2 linked regions of the Teredinibacter purpureus genome follow. The protein of the gene in region 2 interacts with the protein of the main gene of each other region in a pairwise test. Links are inferred from orthologs where the notes say so. Each region holds a gene or a part of one and is shown on either strand. Other genes may lie near its edges.

Region 1 (11,853 bases), 2.0 Mb from region 2 along the record:
TTAGCAGTTCGCCCTGGCTCATAAGAACTTTTCGCCCTAGGAGATCTAGTGCTTGTATGCCGGTTGTGCCTTCGTAAAGCATTGAAATACGGGCGTCCCGTACATTTTGCTCTGCTCCCCACTCCCTTATATAACCATGCCCGCCAAAACATTGCATACCCAAATTGGCTGATTCAAAACCCGTTTCCGTTAAGAATGCTTTTGCTATTGGCGTCAGGAACGCAAGTAAATTCTCCGCATTCTGCTTTTCCTCACCCTCTGCATGATGCTCCACATCAACTAATTGAGCAGCATAGTAGATAAGCATACGCCCACCTTCGGCAAACGCTTTTTGTGTAAGTAACATACGACGAACGTCGGGATGAACAATAATGGGATCTGCAGGGCCAGTAGGATTCTTCACACCCGAAAGTGACCGCATTTGCAACCTGTCACGGGCATAGGCTAGTGATTGCTGATAGCCTAACTCGGCATGCGCCAAACCTTGTATGGCCGTACCCAAACGGGCCGTATTCATAAAGGTAAACATACAATTTAGGCCACGGTTTGGTGGGCCTATTAGATACCCCTTTGCACCATCAAAATTTAGGACACAGGTGGCATTACCGTGTATACCCATTTTGTGCTCAAGTGAACCACAGTTCACTTGATTGCGTTCGCCTGCATCACCATTTATATCCGGCAAAAACTTTGGAACTACAAATAGAGAAATACCTTTGGTGCCTTCTGGCGCATCGGGAAGCCTAGCCAATACAATATGGATTATATTGTCCGCCAAATCGTGCTCACCTGCTGAGATAAAAATTTTAGAGCCGGTAATAGCATAACTACCATCGTCCTGCGGTTCAGCTTTAGTTTTTAACATCCCTAAGTCTGTTCCGCAATGCGCTTCAGTCAAGCACATTGTGCCTGTCCATGCGCCTTCTACTAACTTTGTAAGGTAAGTACTCTTTTGCTCATCGGTTCCGTGAATTTCGAGTGTATTCATGGCGCCGTGTGACAAACCGGGATACATCGCCCAAGACCAGTTGGCCGTACCAGTTAATTCACTTAAAACGGTACCCAATGATTCAGGAAGACCTTGCCCTCCATGTTCTTGGGTATGACACATCGATGGCCAACCGGCCTCAACATATTGGTCATAAGCTGCCTTAAAACCTTCGGGTGTTGTCACAACACCCTCGCTTAATGTACAGCCTTGCTCATCGCCGATGCTATTGAGCGGGGAGATAACCTTTTCACAAAACTTAGCGCCTTCCTCTAGCACAGCTTTTACCAACTCTCGCGAAGCATCTTCGCCACCGGGCAACTTGGCACAATGCGCTTCGTAGCCCAGCAATTCGTAGAGTGCAAACTCTATATCTCGTAATGGGGCTTTGTAATCCGACATCCTGGCATCCTCTTTTGTGTATGCATACTCTACAGCTTAGTATCAGTCTTTAAGCAATGGCAAACAGTGCGCTAAAAGCACTTTTGATTAAGGCGTATAGAGTTGCGCAGAGTCGAACATCTTACAATTACCAATTCGCGCGACATGAGTATCAATATTTCAACTTTATAACTGTATTATTGACTTTTTGAAGGCGGGAATTGCGCTAACAAACCGGAAAGTTGGCGTGTGATTCTTGCTTGCCGAGCTTCAGGCGTACTATTTCTTTTAACTTTTCCCTCAACGGTTCCACGCCATAACACTTCGTTAGTTTGGGCATCCAACACATCGACAATAATACTGCCTTGCTGATAGTACGTGTTTTGACTAGGGGGCGTGCTATAACCATAGTTATAGCCAAAACCTCCTCGGTATACACCAAAGGAGGCGTTGTAATTGTCTACGCGCATACGCTCTTCAACAATCAACACATGGCGCACATGAAAATCAGCCTGCTCCTTATCAACTTCACTGTATCGCTCAGCGAAAACATTTTTTAACACTGAGGCAATACGATCAACTTCTAACTCCGATACTTTTGGGTTTTGATAATGCGTTTTATCAAATTTCAACACGGCAAAAGATTCTAGTGTTGAAAAATCATACTCCGTACGATAATCAACGGCAGGCTGACGAGTTGCACAACCACTCATCATCAATATTAAAGTGACACATAGCAATATAGAACGGTTTAAAAACATTACATTATTCCTCGGAACTTATTATTTCAACGAGCAAAGTAGTACTGCTCGTTATAAACCCCCAAAATATCCTGCTCGTGTATAACACTATTTGTCTTTGTATTATTATTCGCAGCAGAATTTGGGGTTCGGCGGTTTGCTAAGCTTTTTGATTCAATCGCGCTCGGTATTCACCCGGCGTTTGCCCAGTCCATTTTTTAAACGACCTAAAAAAAGCACTAGGCTCGTCGAAACCTAATTTTTCTGCAATATCTGAATTAGACAGCTCAAGACAGGAAAGATAGTAAATAGCAGCTTCCATCCGACAGTCATCCTTTAGCTTTTGATAAGAAACAGAATCTTTCGATAACTGACGACGCAGCGTTGTAACCGACATATTTAACTGCGATGCCAGTTGTTCTGCAGATGGCATCGCACGGCTCACATCACGTTTTAATATATTCCGAACACGCTCGCCAAAGCTGAGTTTGAGGGAATCTTCAGTGACTAAATGATAAGGCGCTGTGCGCAAAAAAGACAAGAGCGAATCATGGTCTTGCACTAACGGAAAGTCTAAACACTTAACGGGAAAGCTGAAGCCATTTTTCGGTGCATCATATTGTATATTGACGTTCTGCGCGTAGGCCAGAGGCTCTACGTTTTTTCCCGCAGGATAGGATAACTGTAATGTCACTAGTGGTATCGTTTTACCCGCAAGCCACTCGGTAAACTTGTGCCAAGCAATTATCGATGTAAGCATATACGAAGGGTCAGCATCATTAATAAGCGCATCATACTCCTCCACCGAAATTGAATGAACCGGTGCCATTGATACACTGGCTATTTGCTCATCCACATCTAATTTAAACCGTACTTTCATTCCCCGGCATATTTCGGAAAACTCACCGGCACGAATAATAGCTTGCTGCAGGTTAGCGCACGTTAATAACGTAAGACACATCATTCGAAAAGAGCCAAGAGGCACTTTGCCCCCAACGAACATCCCAAACCATTCATCTTCTGCCGCACGCATAACAGCCTGATACAACAGCCCATAGCGCTTACCCGATATCTCTCTACGAGACTGAAGACTTACCCAGTCAAGCTCCGCTTGGTTTAAAATATCATCACGATCGCAACCTGACGCTTGCGCCTGCTCCAACAAACGAATAGCGTAATCACTAGGGATCATTGAATCTTTATTGCTCATGGCAATTCATTTCCCTTCCCCGCCTTTGGTGGCGTTGGCTGCGATACCAACTGATCACGATCGCGCCTAACGGCCAACCAGCGTAACAACAAAGCTAACGGCGCGGTTATAACGAGTATTAACACTAGCGCCGCCAAACAAATCCAAAAAATGGTCAGTAATTTTTCTACCGGATAATTAAAACGAGTAACCATCATCCAGAGTGCAGCAGCGCACGCAAAAAGTGTGACGAAAAAGTTATAACGTTTGTTAACTTTAAAATTAATTTTCAATCTACATTACGTCTCTAGTGGTGATGTTCAATTTTTACAAAAAAGTATTTTCTTGAGTCCACTCACACTGAACTTGCTGTATCCCTGCACCCGGCGTATGGCTGTTCGCCCTACTTTCCCAGGTAAAAGTGTGTGTGCCCGTCAATTCGGTTTCTAAATGTACAACAGCAGACACCCAATACATTTTATTGAGTAGTGTCTCAAATTTTTCCATCCACTGCGCCCATTCATACTCTATCGCCTTATAAGACGCACCAAAATGCATTACCTCTGTTTGATAGTGCTCTGTGCCAGTTTCCATATGGGGAATGGCAAACATTTCTTGGCAAAGGTACGGCCATTCATCCGCCTTCGGCAATGACAACATTGCACTACGGTTAGCCTGACGCCTCATCGCGTCATCTTGATAGTGCACTGCATCTTTAATACATCCGTAAACAATTGATTCTTGATCCATTATGTCGACCCCGTCCTTAAAATGGCCACCACCACGAAGAATCTAAACGGTCTTCGCATTTGTTGAGCTGTGCCTGATACATCTTCGCCCGCTTATCAACCTTTCGGGCAACAGCGGTTAGCCAGGCCTTCTTTTTATAAGTACCGCGTTTATAGCCCCCATGACCTTCATGGTAAGCCAAGTATAATCGGTAGGTATCATTCGCCCGAATACCGGCTGAAGTAACGCTAATATGATTAAACCACGCAACAAAATCGATTGAATCTCCATACTCGTCGCGATCCGCGCCCCAACTCCCTGTCTTATCCTTGTACCAATCCCATGTCTCGTCTTTCGCTTGAGGGTAACCATAAGCGCTACTTTTACGAGGCCCTGGTATAAAACCAAGAATTTTCGTGCGCGGCGGTTTAGCTTTAGGTACAAACCGACTTTCTTGATGCATGATAGCCATGTTTGTGGCTATAGGAATGCCCCACTGCTTACTCGCCTTCTTTGCCCTTTTATACCAGCCATCTTTTTCGTCGAATATATGGCAAATATTATCCTGATGTTTCGGTGGTGTAGATACACACCCTGTAAGTAATAAAAACGTTGATACTACAACCATCAATATTGACCGTGCCGTAATTCCCTTTAGCTGCACTACCGTCACGCTCATCATTATTATAATGTCTCTATAAATTCAATGAAGGTCGCTTCGTCCATAATTTGAAGCCCCAAACTTTCGGCTTTTGTTAATTTTGACCCAGCGCCAGGCCCCGCAACCACACAATGTGTTTTTGCCGACACGCTGCCAGCAACCTTCGCACCTTTTTTCAATAACCGCTCTTTTGCTTGGTCACGCGTCATCTTTTCTAGGCTACCGGTCAAGACGAACGTTTTACCCTCTAACGGCAACGATTTCCGTTCAACAGGTTCTGTTTCTGGCCAATGAACACCTGCTATTTTAAGGGATTCAATTGCTTCAATATTGTGTGGTTGCCGAAAAAAGTCGTAGACATAATGCGCCACTATTGGGCCAACATCATCGACACTCTGTAACGCCGATTCTTCAGCAGCGATTAACCCCTCTAGCTTGCCGAAATGTTGCGCAAGATTACGAGCGGTTGCTTGCCCCACCTCTCTGATACCCAGTGCAAATAAAAAACGGGGTAAAGTTGTCGATTGAGACTTTTCGAGCGAACGCAATAGGTTCTCTGCCGATTTACTGCCCATGCGCTCTAATCCTGCTATGGAATGGCCCTCTAGTGTAAATAGGTCGGCCACTTTATTCACAAGCCCTTCATCAACGAACTGTTCTACGAGCTTATCGCCTAAGCCGTCAATATCCATCGCTTGACGGCTTGCGAAATGTTTAATTGCTTCTTTGCGCTGAGCTTCGCACACCAACCCACCACTACAACGGGCAACCACCTCGCCTTCTAATGTTTCAACAAGCGAACCGCAAACGGGGCACTCGCAGGGAAATTCTATTGGCTCCCGTGATTCACCCATATTATTCGGTACCACAGCGACAATTTGCGGTATAACATCGCCCGCACGCCGAACAATAACAGTATCACCTATACAGAGCCCCAAACGATCTATTTCATCACGGTTATGAAGTGTCGCGTTTGAAACCGTAACACCGCCGACAAAAACAGGCTCTAATCTAGCAACAGGGGTAATGGCACCCGTACGGCCCACCTGAAACTCTACCGCATTCAGGCGGGTCAACTCTTCTTGTGCGGGAAATTTATGTGCAATGGCCCAACGCGGCGCACGTGAAACAAAACCCAATGTTTTCTGAAGCGCAATACTATCAACTTTAAATACAATGCCATCTATATCAAATGGAAGCGACGCTCTTTCAAGCCCTAAACGAGCAAAATAATCGAGACAACCTTGCGCGCCCGTTACCACGTCAAGCTGCTCGCTAATAACAAAACCCCAAAGCTCCAGTTGTCGAAGTATTGCACTGTGCGTTGAAGGTAAATGTCCCTCCACATAACCAACACTATACGCACACATGATTAACGGGCGTGTTGCGGTAATAGAAGGGTCCAACTGCCTTAAACTACCCGCAGCAGCGTTGCGCGGATTAACGAACGCTTTCTCCCCTTTAGCCACTTGCCGTGTATTAAGCGCTTCGAAGCCTTTTTTGGGCATGAAGATTTCTCCACGCACCTCGAGCACAGAGGGAAACCCTGCGCCAACAAGCGCTAACGGTATAGAACCAATGGTGCGTACATTTTGCGTAATATTTTCGCCCGTTGCCCCGTCACCCCGTGTAGCGCCTTGCACTAAAACGCCATCGCGATAGAGCAAACTTACAGCAATGCCGTCATATTTCGGTTCACAACTGTATTGAATAGACGCATCGCTCTTCACGCGCTCTTTAATACGCTTATCAAACGCGTGCATATCCTCATCACTGAAGGCGTTATCGAGCGATAACATGGGTACTAAATGTGTAACAGATTCAAACTCAGGGAGAGGTTTGGCTCCCACTCGCTGGGTTGGTGACGTGTCGTCACGCAGCGAGGGGTAAGCCTCTTCAATCGATTTTAATGCCTGAAATAACCGATCATATTCTGCATCCGGTAATTCTGGCTGGTCTAGAAGGTAGTATTGTTTACTATGATAATTGAGCGTCGAAACCAGTTTGTCTCGATGCTCTAACACCTTTGTCGGAACCGACAATTCGGGGTTGCTCATGATTGTATTTCTCGAATGGGCAATGCTTAAGCTCGAGTGAGCCGCTGCTTTCTTTCATATTCCACAACAAGTTCACGATCATAATCTATCGTTTGCTGCGTCATTACGCTGCGATTCTTATCTTTTAATTCGCCATTTAATGCAGCAGCTAACGCTTTTGCCGTTGCTGCCAAATTATCGTACGCACGTATGCTTAACCCATTGGGAATCTTTCCTTCTTCGTCGGTAATTTCGAGCGGCAAACTTAAAAACAAACTCACACCAGGTGTATGAAAACTTTTCATTTGTGCGAGACTAAACGTACCGGGTACCACCATGTTAGCGAGACTGAAAAGTACCGGCCCATCGCCATCATCGTTTACGTGCCTATGAAATATATCCATAGCGCCTAACCGCATACCCTGCTCCATAAGAGCGGCCAGTAACGCATCACCGTCAAACCGAGCGCTGGGTTTGGCCATTACATTAATAATAAGCACTTTATCGGGTTGCAAATACTTTGTGTTGTCGGCTGTATTGTCGATTGTACTCGCAGAAGTTATCTCCGCTTCTACTGGCGAATGGTCAGGCTCATGATGATTTTCAAGTATAACGCTAGGCGCTTCTGCAACAGGCTGTTCTTCATGTTCTACCGTGGTATCGATATCTTTAAGGTCACCTAAAATAGGCTCATTAACATGTTCTATTTCATCTTCTCCTGACGCACGCTGTTCGGCTTCGGACAAATCTTCGGCTACAGAGTCCATCAGCATAGGAACATGCTCATCTAGATTGAGCGTCACCTGCTCTGGAATCCTGTTGGGAGCGCCGATAGTTGTCTTCTTCGCCAGGTAAGTACTCTTGAGCGATTCATTAATACTGCTGACATGGTCGGGATCGCGATATCCAGCCACTCGTGCACCACCACGCGGAAATTCGCTAGAGCTAACCGAGACTTTCCCTCTATCGGCTTCTTTTGCTTTTTTGGATATTTGCAAATTTTCACGCCTAGATTGCCTCATACGCCGAAATCCATCCAGCAATATACCGACAATAAGCAAAACGATGATGACCGTTAACCAATCTCGCATGCCGCTTATTTTCCCCCTAAACTTTTGTGTTCTAAATTAATCATGCAACATTTTCTATTACTGCGTTTCAAAAAAAATGACGTTAAGTTGATGCCAGTTCTGCTGCGGCTTCAACATCAACTGTTACCATGCGAGAAACACCCGGTTCATGCATGGTAACGCCCATAAGCTGCTGCGCCATTTCCATGGCAATTTTATTATGCGTAATATAAATAAACTGTACTTGGCTCGACATTTCTTCCACCATTCGGGCGTAACGTCCAACATTGGCGTCATCCAAAGGCGCATCAACCTCGTCTAGCATACAAAACGGCGCCGGATTTAATCGGAATATTGAGAAGACTAAAGCAATGGCTGTTAGCGCCTTTTCCCCACCAGACAACAAGTGAATAGTGCTATTTTTTTTGCCTGGTGGTCTCGCCATAATAGCGATACCTGTATCGAGCATATCGTCGCCGGTCAACTCTAGATAAGCATGCCCACCACCAAACACTTTAGGAAACAACTCTTGTATCCCAGTATTTACTTGATCAAACGTCTCTTTAAATCGCGTTCGTGTTTCTCTATCAATTTTCTTAATGGCATTTTCTAACGTTTCCAGCGCTTCGCTCAAATCGTCGTTCTGCGCATCCAAATAATTTTTTCGTTCAGACTCTGTTTTGTACTCATCAATTGCCGCTAGGTTGATTGGCCCTAGACGCGCAATACGATTGCCCATTTTTGTTAGCGACTCTTCAAGTAACGCCTCGTCCTCATCATCGTCAAGCAAAGACAGCACAGTAGCCAAATCGTATTCTTGTTCGACCAACTGCTGCTTGAGGCCTTCACTTTGAACATCTAGCGTTTGTGCATCCAAACGTGCTTTTTCGAGCTCCACTCGAATGCCACCAATCGTGGATTCAATTTGGTGCCGCTGCTTTTCAATATCACGTAAGGCCGACTCAACCGTTTCTACAATCTTTCTAGTTTCAGTCAATTCCTGCTCAACAGTAATACGCTTTTCGAGTGACGCTTCTAAATCTAGCTTATGCTCTTCAACTGGTTCACGATTTTCTTCCAAAGACCCTTTGAGGGTTTCACGCCGCTCTTGCATTCGACCCATCTGGTCTTGAAGTCGTTGAATGCCTTGTTTAATGGCATCCACTTGCGTTTTTAACGATTGGTGCCGCATTGCAAGTTCGTGAGCACGATCCTTGTCGTGACGAGCCTTTTGGCGGGCTTCGTCTAATTTACCGCGTATGCTGTCTCGTCTGTGCAGCAACGCCTCTCTTTCGGCAGTATCTGTCTCCATAGCTGAAATGGAAGCTTCGAGCAACGTTCGCGCGTCAACAAGGTTGACAGATTCAGCATCCATCTGTGCTTGAGCGTCAGCGATATCACGCTGGGCGCGTTCGCGACCCTCAGTGACTTGATCTACTTTTGCCCGGCTCGAGCTGAGCGACGATTTCGCCTCATTATACTTCCGCCCTAAGTCATCAGCCTCTCGACGAAGATTTTCGCGCGCTTTTTCACTATCACTATTGCGTAATTTTGAGGTCTCAACTTGTTCGATAAGGGTTTCGATGCGCCCTTCGAGCGCCTCAATATGTAAACTGAGTTCGTCCAATTCTTTTTGGCGAGCAATTACACCTGCATTGGCGTCATCCGCCTTTACAACCTTTAGCCAATTTGAACCCAACCAAATTCCGTCTTTGGTGACTATCGATTGGTCCGCACTTAGAGCTTTGCGCTTAGCGAGAGCTTCAGCTAAATCCTCGGCAACCAGAATACCCGCCAACGCTGACGACAAATTTACGGGAGAGCGTAACTTAGACAGTAACGTATCTGTGCCAACCGAATCGGTTACCAATGTCGCGTCAAAAAATGTCATTTCGCCCGCGTCAAAACTATTTAAGGACTCGCTAATAGCGTCGAGTGTACTTTCCATACAGACGGCCTGAAGTGTGTTTCCAAGCACAACCTCAACCGCGGTTTCCCACCCCTGTTCTACCTCTACTTTCTCGGCCAGCCTCGGATAATCTGCCAGCCCCTGAGATTCTAACCACTGCGTAGTTGAGCCCGCCGCTTGACCCAGCGACGCCTGCTGAAGCGTTTCGAGTGACGCATGCCGCCCACGGGCGCGCTGAATGTCCGACCGCAACAAATCACGCTCTTCCGTAAATTTGTGCTGTGCGTCGCGCGCTTCATTTACAACGTCGGTAAGGGCTTCAACTTGCTCTCTTTTTTCTTCCGCTGAAAGCTCTAGTGTTGCCAGCTCTTCTTGGAGAATCTCTATATCGTCGGCAACATCATCGATAACGAGCGCATCTCGCTCAGATTTCAACCGATCCATTCTCTCCAGTAATCGCGTTTGTACCTGTTCGAGATACTTAATACGAGACTGCTGAACTTCAGCCTGCTGACGTGGCTCAGCGGCCTTCAAATTAAATTGATCCCAGTCTTGCTGCCACAGATGCATAGACTCCTCAGCCTCAACGAGAATAGAACCAGACTCTTCTTCGGAACCCTGCACCAACTCCAGCTCCGGTAGTATTTCAAGCAGCTCAGCTTCCCAACCTTCAGCTTTGGCCATATCAACGGATAAATGTTCCTGAGCTTCCGTACAATCTCGCTCCGTTTGTTCTAGGTCTATACGTAATTGACGCTCACGCTCTTCCGCATGCTGGATCGCTTGTTCAATACGCGTAATATCGGAACCAATAGCGTAGTAACGGCCTTGAACTTCGTTGAACGTGTCGCTTTTCTCCGTATATTCCGCTCGATACTTTTCGATATCCGCGTCATGGCGCACCTGCTCCGTTACTCGAGCTTCAACTTTAAGCTCCAACTCTTTGATTTCTTTGTGCTTTTGGTCTGATTTAAGCTGTAATTGCTGATAACGCAGGGCCTGCAGCCTTGCTTTTAGCGCACGCTCTTCTTTCTTAAATTCAGTGTACTTTTCAGCTGATTGCGATTGACGTTCTAACCGTGAGAGTTGCCGTTCGAGTTCTTCTCTAATATCGGCAAGACGCTCAAGGTTTTCATGCGTACGCCGCATACGATTTTCAGTGTCGCGACGACGCTCTTTATATTTTGAAATGCCTGCCGCTTCCTCGATATAAACGCGCAGCTCTTCTGGCTTAGCCTCAATTAATCGAGAAATCATACCTTGTTCGATAATAGCGTAGCTTCTCGGCCCAAGGCCTGTTCCTAAAAATATGTCGGTGATATCACGTCGCCGACACTTATTACCGTTCAAGTAATAAATATTCTGGCTCTCTCGCGTGACCTTTCGTTTTATGGCAATTTCCGAGTAACCAGCAAACTCTCCAACAATGGTGCCATCGCTATTATCAAATACGAGCTCAATAGATGCCTGCCCAACAGGTTTTCGACCACTTGAGCCATTAAAAATGACGTCTGTCATCGCCTCGCCACGCAAGTTTTTCGCCGAAGATTCGCCCATTACCCACCGAACAGCGTCGATAATATTGGACTTACCACAACCATTGGGCCCAACTACAGCACAAAGATTACTGGGGAAATTAACGGTGGTTGGGTCGACGAAAGATTTAAATCCCGCCAATTTGATACATTTCAACCGCATATATTTTAGACACCGATTTTGAACTGAACGCCACGCCTTACTATGATGAAGGACTGTATTGGCTAAAAAGGAAAGCCGCCGATTCTACACAGATAGGCTCGGCTAAGCATTACTGAATTTATTAAATTAGAGACTAGCGAGGCGCCTTTACCCTTATGGGATCTGCTCGAAGATCTTAAGCGTTATCGTCTTCGTCTGCTCCGCAACAATTATTGGACCTTCCGAGACTTGCCAATCACCAGACTGGGGTATCGCACTACCAGAGCCAGTTATACGCGCAACAAGCTCCACCTGAGGAAAACTACCCAAATCCATACCGGGCGCCATGGCCATACTATTGTCCAACTGTATTCGGATAGGTAATTCAGACACTTTCAACTTCCGAATGGCTAAAGGCATTTTGGGGCCTTGCCAAGCGCGTGCATAGACAAACACTTGGTCATCCGGCTCTG
Region 2 (11,942 bases):
TTTCAGTAACCGAGGTGGTGGCCCTTGGGCGTATTCCTCATGCTACAGGGCTAAACAGCGATACTGCCATTGTGCGTGACGCCATGAAAGCGTTGGATATCACCCACTTAAGAGAACGTTTATACCCGCAATTATCGGGAGGCGAAAAGCAACGCGTTCAACTTGCTCGTGTACTCGCGCAACTGTGGCAAACCGACACCTCCGAAAGGCGCTTACTGCTATTAGATGAACCCACCGCACATATTGATATTGGTCACCAGCAACAACTCATGAGCGAAATAAAAACCTTCGCGCAACAAAATGTTGCCATTCTGCTGGTGCTGCACGATATTAATTTGGCCATTCAATATGCAGACCGTTTAATTGCAATGCATAGCGGAAACATTATCGCCAGCGGCCGCCCCGAAAATATCATCACCCAGCCTCTTATCGACCAACTCTTTGGTAACCGCGTTAAAGTACTCACGCACCCAAACGATCACAAGCCCATCGTATTACCCGGATTACTATGAAATCATTAATACTCGGTGGCGCTCGTAGCGGCAAAAGTACCTACGCCGAAACACTAGCCCTGCGCAACGACAATACCGTTATCTATGTGGCGACGGGCTGGGCTGGCGACAACGAAATGACCGAGCGCATTGAGAACCATAAAGCCTCACGCCCTGCACATTGGCAAACAATTGAAGAACCACTCGGTATCGCCGACATACTCACACACCACAACCACGCAAACACGACGATTCTGGTCGACTGTTTAACCTTGTGGCTGTCCAATTGTTTAGCCAATAAATGTTTTGATCAGGAAAAAAATGCCTTACTTAACGTTCTGCCCACACTGCAAGCCGACATTATTTTTGTCAGCAATGAGGTGGGCAGCGGTGTAGTGCCTCTCGGCCAACTCAGCCGCGAATTTGTTGATAACAGCGGCTGGCTTCATCAATCGCTCGCCGCTCATTGCGATAACGTCACTCTTGTTGTCGCAGGCCTACCCCTTCCGTTAAAAGCCATTAACACGCATTCACTAAAGGACGCACCATGAATACGGCAAGCGCTTTACAGTGGCTATCACACCCTTTAGCCACCATTGATCAAGCCATTATAGCCGCGGCAAAGCAACATCAATTAACGCTCACAAAACCACCCGGTTCACTGGGTAAACTCGAAACCATCGCGCTGCAATTTGCTGGCTGGCAAGGCAACGTTTTACCCACGCTATCACGTATATGTGTAAGAGTATTCGCAGGTGATCATGGTATTTGCGCGCACAATATTTCAGCGTTTCCCCAAAGTGTCACAGCCCAAATGATAGACAATTTCGTTACTGGTGGGGCCGCTATCAATATTCTTAGTCAGCAAATAAACGCCGATTTTGGCATTCGCAATATGGGCACGGCCTATTCACCCACACATTTAAACCCCGCATTCGACTTATCGATTGGCCCTGGCACGCTTGATTCCGCCACGACAGAAGCTATGAGTAAAACACAGCTTTATGCCGCATTAAACGCCGGTCGATCCGTTATTGTGGAGGCTCAAAAACAGCAACAACCTCAACTGTTTATTGGTGGTGAAATGGGTATTGGCAATACATCGTCCGCATCCCTGCTTTACGCATTACTGCTGCAATACCCACTCAAAGAACTCACAGGCCCAGGTACAGGGCTCGACAATGCCGGCCTTCAACACAAACAACTCATTCTTCAGCAAGCACTTCAATTACATCAACCCACGGTTGCAGCGAGTGATCATAAAGGGCTTAGCGCTTTAAGCTGCTGCGGCGGTTTCGAAATTGCCGCACTCACCGGTGCTTATCTAACCGCGGCTCAACAAGGTATACCCATTGTCATCGACGGATTTATCGCCACCGCCGCGCTGTTAATTGCCCACAGTATTAACCCCGATATTCTGCGATGGAGCCTCTTTTCGCACTGTTCGGCAGAACCCGCGCACACTTTAGCGCTAGAATATTTCGGCGTTACACCACTTTTGCAATTGGACATGCGTTTGGGCGAAGGTAGTGGCGCCGCGATGGCCGTGCCGCTTTTACAAAACGCACTGGCTTTACACTCACAAATGGCCACCTTTACGGGCGCAGGTATTGATGAAAGCGTTAGATGATTTTACGGTAACCCAATTCGATTTTTTAAGGCACGGGGAATGCGAAGGAGGCGAGATATTTCGCGGCTCCACCGATGTTGTATTGCGGCCCGAAGGGGTTGCCAACATGCAAGCAAGCTGCGATCAAATCGACGAACAATGGGATGTCATTCATTCATCTACCATGAAACGCTGCCATGAATTTGCTCAACGATTGTCCCTGCAGCGCAATATTCCGCTGGTCTCTGATAATCGACTTGTCGAAGTACGCTACGGCGATTGGGAAGGGCAACTGCGCGCAGAGGTGTGGAAACATCACTACGCTCATATCGCCGCATGGCTGCGAAACCCTGTCGCCAATACACCTCCCAACGGTGAACCCTTAACCGATGTTGCAACACGACTTTCCGCCTTTTTTGCCGCCGCCAGCAGCACCCACCGAGGCCAAAAAGTATTGGTCATCGCTCATGGTGGTGCCATTCGCGTAATGTTGGCCACCTTACTCGGGTTGAATTTGGAAAACGCACAAGTCTTTGATGTGCCTTTTGCGTCGATTTCACGTGTTCGCGTGTTCGACAAAATAGGAAAGACCCCCACCGACACAAACAATAATCGCCTCATAAAACTAATTGCACATAACTTTATTGGCAATAAAACCTAATGGTCCTGCCGCCGCTGTTAATGGCCGTTGCCTTGCTCACCCAACTACCCGTTACACGGTGGTTAAAGACGAGCGATTATAACGAGGCCACACGCAAAGCATCCGTCAACTATTACGCACTCGTCGGCGGGCTTATTGCAGGTCTACTGTGCGTTTTATATCTTTGCCTTAGCCCTTTCTTACCTCAGCCTTTACTCGCCATGGTATTACTCATTGCTTGGGTAATCATAACGGGCGCACTTCACCTAGACGGTCTCGCCGACAGCATTGATGCCGCTGCCGCCGGCCACAGCGCCACCGCTAAAATACTGCCCATATTTAAATCCCCCACTGTCGGCGCAATGGCCGTTGTCGCACTGGTACTAACGCTATTAACAAAAGTCGTTTTAATTTACACACTGCTCGAACAACATTACGGTCTCACCGCCATGGCCACCGCAATTGTTGTCAGCCGGCTCTGCGCATCGGGTTATATGCAAACCACCCCCTACGTGCGTACCCAGGGCTTGGGTATGGAGGTTCAATCTCAGTCACGCCACAGCACCGTTTTGCAAGGTTTGGGTGTGCTCTTTGCGCTCAGTTTTTTAGTTCCCCTCTGGTGGGTGGTTGTCTCAATGGTATTAAGCCTGTGCTGGCTCGCCGTTTGGCGACAATTTTGGATCGCCCGCATTGGCGGCTACGTAGGCGATTGCGTTGGCGCTTTTATCGAGTGGAATGAAACCCTAATTCTTTTAATCTTTACGCTAGCGCTGTCAGCTTCAACATAAGCTTAAAGGCCACTTTTTTGCCGTTTACGGAAAACACTATGCGACCATTATTTGCCTACCTATTTATGGGTTTTCTACTCTTGTGCACGGCCCACCGGCCATACGCGTTGCCCGAGCACGCAGTGACTGTCACTGACTTTAGCGGCACAACTATAACACTCGACAAACCCGCAAAGCGCATCGTCGCACTAGCACCGCATATTGTAGAAAACCTTTTTTCGGCCGGTGCTGGCCATGCCATTGTGGGCGCTGTCGACTATTGCGACTACCCGCCAGAAGCAGTGAACATTCCTCGTGTAGGTGCCATTAGCAGCCACAGCTTAGAAGCCATCCTTGCGCTCAAGCCCGATCTAGTCATAGGCTGGAATTCGGGCCACGGCGGGCTTATTTTGCCGAAGCTCGCGACTTTGGGTATTCCGGTGTATGCCAGCAATCCCCTAAATCTTAAAGACGTTGCAAAATCTATTCGTGACTTTGGCATACTTACCGGCAATACGGGCATCGCCGAGCAACAGGCCACGCAATACCTGACACGTCTCAATAGGCTTCGCGCCCGCAATCAAGGCAAACCCACCGTTAGCGTGCTGTACCAAGTCTGGAACTCGCCCCTTCAAACACTAAACGACCAACATATTATTAGCGATCTCATCCAACTGTGTAACGGCCTCAACGCATTTGGCGACCTGCCTGTAGTGGCACCAAAGCTCAGTATTGAATCGGTTTTGGCCCGCAACCCCGACGTAATTGTAGCCAGCGGCATGGGCGAACAACGGCCCGACTGGTTAGATGAATGGCAGCAATGGCCGTCACTAAACGCCGTACAGTCGCAAAACCTATTTTTTATTCCACCGGATATTATCCAGCGCCATACCGCGAGAATTCTGGATGGAGGCGCCCAAATGTGCGAACACCTCGATAAGGCACGCCACAAACAGCCAAAATCCCCTACACCTGTCACGGAATAAGCGCGGCTTCGCACGCGCACTTCTATAACTCACCCCCTTTTTTTGTCATAATGCCGAACCATTTTTTATGAATCCCTCCTTCCCTACAGCGCAGGCCAAAAACATCCATCCATGAAAGACCTTTATCTTCCGTCTGAAATAGAACAAGCCGCCCAGCAATTCTGGGACACAAACAAAAGCTTCAACGTTACTGAAGACACCAGCAAGGAAAAATTCTATTGCTTGGCGATGTTCCCCTACCCCAGTGGCAGGCTGCACATGGGACACGTACGTAACTACACTATTTCTGACGTGATCGCGCGCTTTCAGCGTATGCAAGGGAAGAATGTTCTACACCCAATGGGCTGGGATGCATTTGGCTTACCGGCCGAAAACGCCGCCATTAAAAACAATACCGCCCCCGCCGCATGGACTTACAGCAATACGGATTACATGCGTAAGCAACTCACCGAGCTGGGGTTTGGCTTTGATTGGACACGCGAAGTAACCACCTGTAAGCCCGACTACTACCGCTGGGAACAGTGGTTCTTTACCCGCCTGTATGAAAAAGGCTTAGCCTATAAAAAAGTCTCGGCGGTTAACTGGTGCCCACACGACCAAACGGTATTGGCCAATGAACAGGTTGTTGACGGTTGCTGCTGGCGTTGCGACACCCCCGTTGAACGAAAAGAAATACCCCAGTGGTTTATTCGCATCACCGACTACGCAGAAGAGCTACTCGCCGACCTCGACAAACTGCCCAACTGGCCAGAACAAGTCAAAACCATGCAGCGCAACTGGATAGGCAAAAGCCGCGGTGTAGACATGCGTTTCGACTTAACCGAAACCGTCGCAGGGCACACGGGGTTTGAGGTTTACACCACCCGCCCCGATACACTCATGGGCGTCACCTATGTAAGCCTCGCCGCAGAACACCCAATCGCTCTCGCGCAAGCCGAGAACAACCCCGCACTCGCCGAATTTATTCAAGCCTGTAAGGTTCAATCCGTTGCCGAAGCCGACATGGCTAGCATGGAAAAGAAAGGCATCGATACCGGCCTTAAAGCCCTTCATCCCATTACCGGCAAAGAAGTGTCCGTTTGGGTGGGTAATTATGTATTGATGGATTACGGCTCTGGTGCCGTAATGGCAGTACCTGCACACGACCAACGCGATTGGGAATTTGCACAAAAGTACAACATTGGCATCAACCAGGTTATCGCGCCCACCAGCGGTGAAGCCGTCGATTTGGCCACTGCGGCTTACACTGAAAAGGGTATATTAGTCAATTCCGGCGAATACGACGGTTTAGATTTTAACGCCGCATTCGAAGCGATTTCACAAACGTTAATCGCCGCCGACAAAGGCCGCGTGACCACCAATTACCGTTTGCGCGACTGGGGTGTCTCTCGTCAGCGTTATTGGGGTACACCTATCCCCATTTTTAACTTGCCCGACGGTGGCGAGATTCCGGTGCCCGCCGACCGACTTCCCATGTTATTGCCAGAAAACGTGGTAATGGACGGCGTACAATCTCCCATCAAGGCCGACCTCGAATGGAAAAAAGACGAGCTTAACGGCCAAGCGGTAGAGCGCGAAACCGACACCTTCGATACATTCATGGAAAGCTCATGGTATTACGCCCGTTACGCCGCACCCAGTGAAAGCGGTATGCTCGACCCCGAAAAAGCAGCCTACTGGCTACCGGTCGATCAATACGTAGGCGGCATTGAGCACGCAATTTTGCACCTGCTTTACGCACGCTTTTATCACAAACTGATGCGCGACGAAGGCTTAGTGAGCTGCGACGAACCGTTTGAACGTTTGCTTTGCCAAGGTATGGTCTTAAAAGACGGCACTAAAATGTCCAAATCAAAGGGCAATACCGTCGACCCCGAAGCGCTGATACAACAATACGGCGCCGACACTGTTCGCCTGTTTTCCATGTTTGCGGCCCCACCCGAACAAAGCTTGGAATGGACTGAAACCGGAGTAGAAGGTGCCTTTCGCTTTCTGAAAAAACTATGGAAAGCCGTCGCAGCCCATAAGCTAGCCGGTAGCCCCGGCACACTCGAAGCCTCGGCACTCGATGATAAGCAACAAGATTTACGCCGGAAAACTCACGAAACTATCCAAAAGGTTTCCGACGACTTTGGTCGTCGCCAAACCTTTAACACCGCCATTGCGGCCGTTATGGAATTGTTGAACGAGTTAAGCCGACACGCCGATCGCAGTACGCCGCTCGGCCTCGCCGTGGAACGCGAAGCATTAGAAGCCGCTACACTGGTACTCGCACCTATCGTGCCTCATATTTGCCACTCGCTATGGCAAGCACTCGGGCATGAAGAGGCCATTATCAACTACCCTTGGCCCAGTGTTGATGAAGCCGCGCTTGTGCGTAGTTCTATCACCATAGTGGCGCAAGTCAACGGCAAAGTTCGCTCTAAACTCGAAGTACCCGCCGACGCCGATAAAGCCACATTGGAAAAATTAGCACTCGCCAATGAAAACGTTATTCGCTTTATCGACGGCAACACCGTTCGTAAAGTGATTGTGGTACCGGGGAAATTAGTCAATATTGTGGCTAACTAACCTCAACCCTCAAACCCTAGAACGCCGTCCAATGACTGAGAGTGACCGCCAATTATGCACCGCCATTTTATAACCCGGCTGGCCCTAATGGGCCTGATTTTATTGCTAGCCTCCTGCGGCTGGCAATTACGCGGTGCGAACTCTTCGCTTGCCGATGCGCGCTCTGGGCCACTCCCACCGCAACTCAACGTTGTGGTGCAATCCAGAAACAGTAAAATTGCACCGGTGCTAACGCGCATACTGCGCAACAATAACGTCGAACAAATTCGTACGGCCCCCATGACACTGGTGATCGAAGACGAACAACTCGATAAGCGCCCGCTATCCGTTACCGATACCGGCGTAACCGCGCAATACCAATTAACCTTAACGTTGCGCTATCACTACCAAACCAGCAGTGGCAGCGAAGGTGGCGATATCCGAATGGCCTCCAAGAAAGCTATTAGCTGGCGTAGCTACGATTTCGACCCTTCTCTTATCGTCGCGAAAAACCAAGAAGAACAAGCCCTGCTTGTTGAAATGCGCGAAGAACTCGCTTATCGCATTTTAGATGCGCGCCTTGAGTAAAATAGATTGTTTTCAATGTTGAATGAATGTTCTTTTTTTTAAATTCCACCGGCCGTTCACCCGCTTTACCGCGTTGTTATACGACTAAAGAGTTAACATTTTATGGCGAAAATTAGAGCGGAACAACTCGCTGCCGCCGTTAAAAAAAACTTAGCGCCCGTGTATTTTATAACCGGTGACGAACCCCTCATAGTACAAGAGTGCTGTGACACTATTCGCCAAGCCGCGCGCGAACAAGGGTTTAGCGAACGCGAACTACACCATACCGATACCCACTTTAGTTGGGACGAACTCTACAACAGCGCCAACGCACTCTCGCTATTTGCCGACAAAAAAATAATCGAAATTCGCATCCATAATGGCAAGCCCGCCGACGCCGGCAGCAAAGCCATTGTAGAATATTGCTCGTCGCCGAACGACGATACCCTGCTGCTTCTGGTCAGCCCCAAAATAGACAGTCGAAGTCAAAAAAGTAAATGGTTTACGGCCATCGAAAAAGTGGGCGCCACCGTACAAGTCTGGCCCATTGGCATACCGCAAATGCCTCGCTGGGTAGACCAACGCTTAAAGGCCGCTGGCTTGCACGCCGACAGCGAAGCCATTGATATTCTCTGTGCAAGGACAGAAGGAAACTTACTCGCCGCCGTTCAAGAAATAGAAAAACTTAAACTCGCCGCCGAAGACAATTTTATTGATGCACAGCTAATGACCGCCGCTGTCATGGATTCGGCCCGCTACGATATTTTTGGATTAGTCGACAAAGCCATTTATGGTGACAGCCGCTCTGCGGCTACTAGCTTGCAAGGGTTGCGCTCAGAAGGCACCGAGCCCCTAACGCTGCTTTGGGCGTTAACACGTGAAATACGCAGCTTAAACAATATTAAAGAAGCAATGGATACCGGCGAAAGTTTCGATGCCGCTGCCCGAAAAAATGGTGTCTGGGAAAAACGTAAACCGCTGTTTAAAGCGGCGCTTAAGCGAATAAAACCGAGACAACTACAAGATTTAATTCGTAAAGCCGCGCTAGCCGATAGGGTCACTAAGGGCGTTGGCACAGGTAATGTGTGGAACATTCTACTCGACCTCACTCTAGGGCTGGCCGGTATGCCTGTACTCACCGCGAAAACTCAACGGCTAGAGTTTCGCAGTTAAAAACTTCATCGCCCAGCCATAGCAGAGCTACACTCAATATAGGTCACTCTTATAAAACGCGATAATTAACTGTACAGCATCACTATATTGGCGCCCGCAAATGCAATTTACTCGGCTTAAATTAAGCATCATAGGCATTAGTGTGTTACTACTTATGGCCTGCAGTAAAACCCCCGATTTTGTGCCTATCGACGAAACAACCCAAAAGGGCTTCGTTGTACTTAACGGCTATTTAAAACGGCGCGGGCTACATCCCACAAAAACCCACATAGATGTCCAAATACAAAAAAACGGTATGCTATTTCGTTGGAAAACCCAAGAATATACCCGCTTTTATCTCGTTACTGAAAAAGATAAGGCGTGGTCGATACAAGAAGATAAACGCAATCCATCAACTCCCTAAATTTTTCTCTACAATATGTGTCGGAATCCCATCGATGGTGTTCTGATTTTTATTCTCCCAATAGCGGTTAATGCCGTCTTCGCCCTGCTGAGTGGCCCAATTCGTCAGCAACTCTCGATCGCTATCATAGGAAAGGTACGGCACTGCCATCCCACACGATGTTTGAACCATCTCAACTGTAAAATCAAAAATTTGCCGAGCGCCCACGGTGGGGTTAAATAAAGCAGAAAGTGCGGGCCATTGTTCATCTGTATGGTGTATGACGTTTGCCGTACCGTATAAACGTAAAATAAGCGGTTTTCCTTCGAAGGCTGCAAACATAATGGTCATTCTGGGGTTTATTTGCACATGCGCAGAAGTCTCGTTACCACTCCCCGTAACGTTCAGCCACACCACTCGGTTAGGCCCCAGTACCCGCAACGAATCCATGCCTTTAGGCGAAATGTTCACGCGACTATCGTCAGTGGCCGTACCCACGAAAAAAAGTTTTTGTTCCGCAATAAAAGCACTAAGTTTTTCTGAAAGAGAATCGAATTGCTTGCCCATCGTGTTAATCCTTTTTGAATGGCCAATAGGGTAGCCCGTTATTATGCCGTGCAAACCATTCTATTAACACTGCGCCTATTCGGCGTTACGCCCATAACCGATACGCAAAAAAGCCATAACACGCTAAGTAGGTCGCAATCCAAACATGGGTACACGCCATTACCGCGACATACCAATACTCTTGCCACTCGCTCGCTATTTTTCTAATACGTGCCACATATACAAACCCAACAATGGCCGCTAAGGGGTACAACACACTAACGATAAAAATGGCCCAACTAATAATCGACGATTCCATGAGGCGTTTAATATCAAGCCCACTGAACAGTATAAACACCGGTAATATTAGCAGTAGGCTACTTAATAGCGTTGGCAATAAACGCAACCTTAGCGCAATAGGCTCTGGCTTTTTCGACTTTATTCGAACCAATAATCGCCATAAGGGATAGATAAAACTCAATAGCACTAACAGCGCTGCCATCACAATAAAAACTAAACGCCCCACAACGATTAAGACGGAGGTTTTTTGATAGAGCACACCTTCAACCTGAACGGCTTCGCCGGCAACAGGGTCGTTCACTATCACGATTGAGGGTAACCCCGACCAATCCGATATTAACGGCCCGTCGTCTATCGCATAATCATTGCTCTGCCAGCCACCAAAGAATGGGCTACGGTGCAAGTAGGTTTCATCAGCACTAAATCGCATCACGTGGGTAATATCGAACTGAATTTTACCCAACTCAAAAATCGGGTTAATGGGCGTATATAAACCGGATAGCTGCCTATATTTTTCCGGCAATGAAAGGGGCTGCACGCTCACCGCAGGTTCGTCTTTAAGTAAATAGGTACGAAACACATCAGAAAGTTGAGAATACGCACGTGGGTTATCTTCGTTTATCATAAAGACGAAGCCCTTTCCCACACTCGGCTGATAGACGAACTCAGTAATGGCGCCGGGTAACCCACCGCTATGACCATAGAAAGCAGTATTACGCCCCTGAAAACCGGTCACATCCAACGTTAACCCATAACCCGAATGTATACCGGCCTCTGCACCCAAGGTGGTCTCAGACTGTTCCATTCGGGTTATAGCGGCTTCACTTAATAGACGAACCCCCTTAAACGCTCCGCGCCCAATCATCATGCTCATTAGCTGAGCCATATCGTTGGCACTGGTATTCAACGAAGAAGACGGGCGCGAATAAATGTGAAAGTAATCGAGCGGCCCTTTTTGCGAATAAAGCGTTGCACCACGGGCATCGTACTCCAGCGTTTTAAAAAACGAGCTTGAACTCATCGCCAGCGGTTCAAATACGAACTGCGCCATATAGTCTTCGTATCGCATGCCTGTAATCACTTCAACAACAAAGGCTGCTACCACCGGCCCGGTATTACTGTAGGAATAACGTGTACCTGGAGGCCAACGCGACAATCTCGAATCGGGATGGCTGTTGAGCCCCTCCTCCAAACGCAATGTATCTGGTGCTGGAACTGAATACTCGCCAGGGTGAACATCCCAGCCCGTTGTATGCTCTAGTAAATGGGCGATACGAACGGGATGACTCTCTGCCCACGGATTTTCAAAAACGATGCTAGGCGCTATTTCGCGCAAAGTGTCGTCCAAGGAAAGTTTTCCGGCGTCCACTAACTGCATTACAGCAATACCCGATAACATTTTAGAGACCGAGCCAATTCGAAAAATGGTATCTGCCGTTGCGGGTATATTGCTCTCTCTATTTGCCTCGCCAACGCCTGTTACCCACACCGGCCCGTTTCGGTCTACCAATGCGATGCCAAACGCCGGCGCCCCCGTTTCAGTACGAATCGCGTCTACGGCCTGTTTTAATTCCAGCAAAGTAGACGGCCCGTCATTGGCACCATACGCGCGAAACGAAACCACACACACTACGCACATTACTATTCGGGTGATCAACCGCAACATTCGCATTCCTCCTTTATCGAAGATTCCATAATGCCGCAATATTAAAAAGTAGGCGTATTAAGATGCCGAACGGCGATATACGCGGTTAGGTGGTCTATTATTTCGATGAGAATTAGGCGTTATCACGATGCACGAAAAGGCGATTACGATTACAGGCTTAATAGCTCTTTAAGCCTGCTGGCGTTACGTCGAGAGATATCAATAGATTTACCATCGTTCATGGTTAAATCATAGCCATCACTTATAGACTCGACCATTGTGTCAA

Evidence for each region.
Region 1: the proteins of leuS (region 2) and ligA interact in binary tests that used the Escherichia coli proteins (3 or more experiments, as listed by UniProt). The link is inferred for Teredinibacter purpureus from one-to-one orthologs.

Annotation. Positions count from the first base shown.
Region 1 is NZ_CP060092.1:3,366,108-3,377,960, forward strand. What follows is about bases 4,229-7,226. They hold ligA (NAD-dependent DNA ligase LigA), read right to left. Parts: upstream 6,746-7,226; coding sequence 4,712-6,745; downstream 4,229-4,711. Other genes in these bases: H5647_RS14730 (transglycosylase SLT domain-containing protein), read right to left, coding at 4,229-4,655; zipA (cell division protein ZipA), read right to left, coding at 6,772-7,226. Outside these bases: H5647_RS14705 (acyl-CoA dehydrogenase C-terminal domain-containing protein), read right to left, coding at 1-1,390; H5647_RS14710 (DUF4136 domain-containing protein), read right to left, coding at 1,567-2,130; H5647_RS14715 (AraC family transcriptional regulator), read right to left, coding at 2,270-3,319; H5647_RS14720 (hypothetical protein), read right to left, coding at 3,316-3,591; H5647_RS14725 (hypothetical protein), read right to left, coding at 3,626-4,048; more of H5647_RS14730, read right to left, coding at 4,065-4,228; more of zipA, read right to left, coding at 7,227-7,815; chromosome segregation protein SMC, read right to left, coding at 7,898-11,401; c-type cytochrome biogenesis protein CcmI, read right to left, coding at 11,555-11,853. UniProt on the Escherichia coli protein: DNA ligase that catalyzes the formation of phosphodiester linkages between 5'-phosphoryl and 3'-hydroxyl groups in double-stranded DNA using NAD as a coenzyme and as the energy source for the reaction.
Region 2 is NZ_CP060092.1:1,384,133-1,396,074, reverse strand. What follows is about bases 4,248-7,334. They hold leuS (leucine--tRNA ligase), read left to right. Parts: upstream 4,248-4,604; coding sequence 4,605-7,064; downstream 7,065-7,334. Other genes in these bases: H5647_RS06145 (LPS-assembly lipoprotein LptE), read left to right, coding at 7,152-7,334; H5647_RS06155 (cobalamin-binding protein), read left to right, coding at 4,248-4,493. Also shown: H5647_RS06180 (heme ABC transporter ATP-binding protein), read left to right, coding at 1-512; cobU (bifunctional adenosylcobinamide kinase/adenosylcobinamide-phosphate guanylyltransferase), read left to right, coding at 509-1,042; cobT (nicotinate-nucleotide--dimethylbenzimidazole phosphoribosyltransferase), read left to right, coding at 1,039-2,121; H5647_RS06165 (histidine phosphatase family protein), read left to right, coding at 2,105-2,761; H5647_RS06160 (adenosylcobinamide-GDP ribazoletransferase), read left to right, coding at 2,761-3,528; more of H5647_RS06155, read left to right, coding at 3,567-4,247; more of H5647_RS06145, read left to right, coding at 7,335-7,631; holA (DNA polymerase III subunit delta), read left to right, coding at 7,734-8,783; H5647_RS06135 (hypothetical protein), read left to right, coding at 8,884-9,186; H5647_RS06130 (pyridoxamine 5'-phosphate oxidase family protein), read right to left, coding at 9,175-9,732; H5647_RS06125 (serine hydrolase domain-containing protein), read right to left, coding at 9,818-11,677; H5647_RS06120 (LytR/AlgR family response regulator transcription factor), read right to left, coding at 11,827-11,942.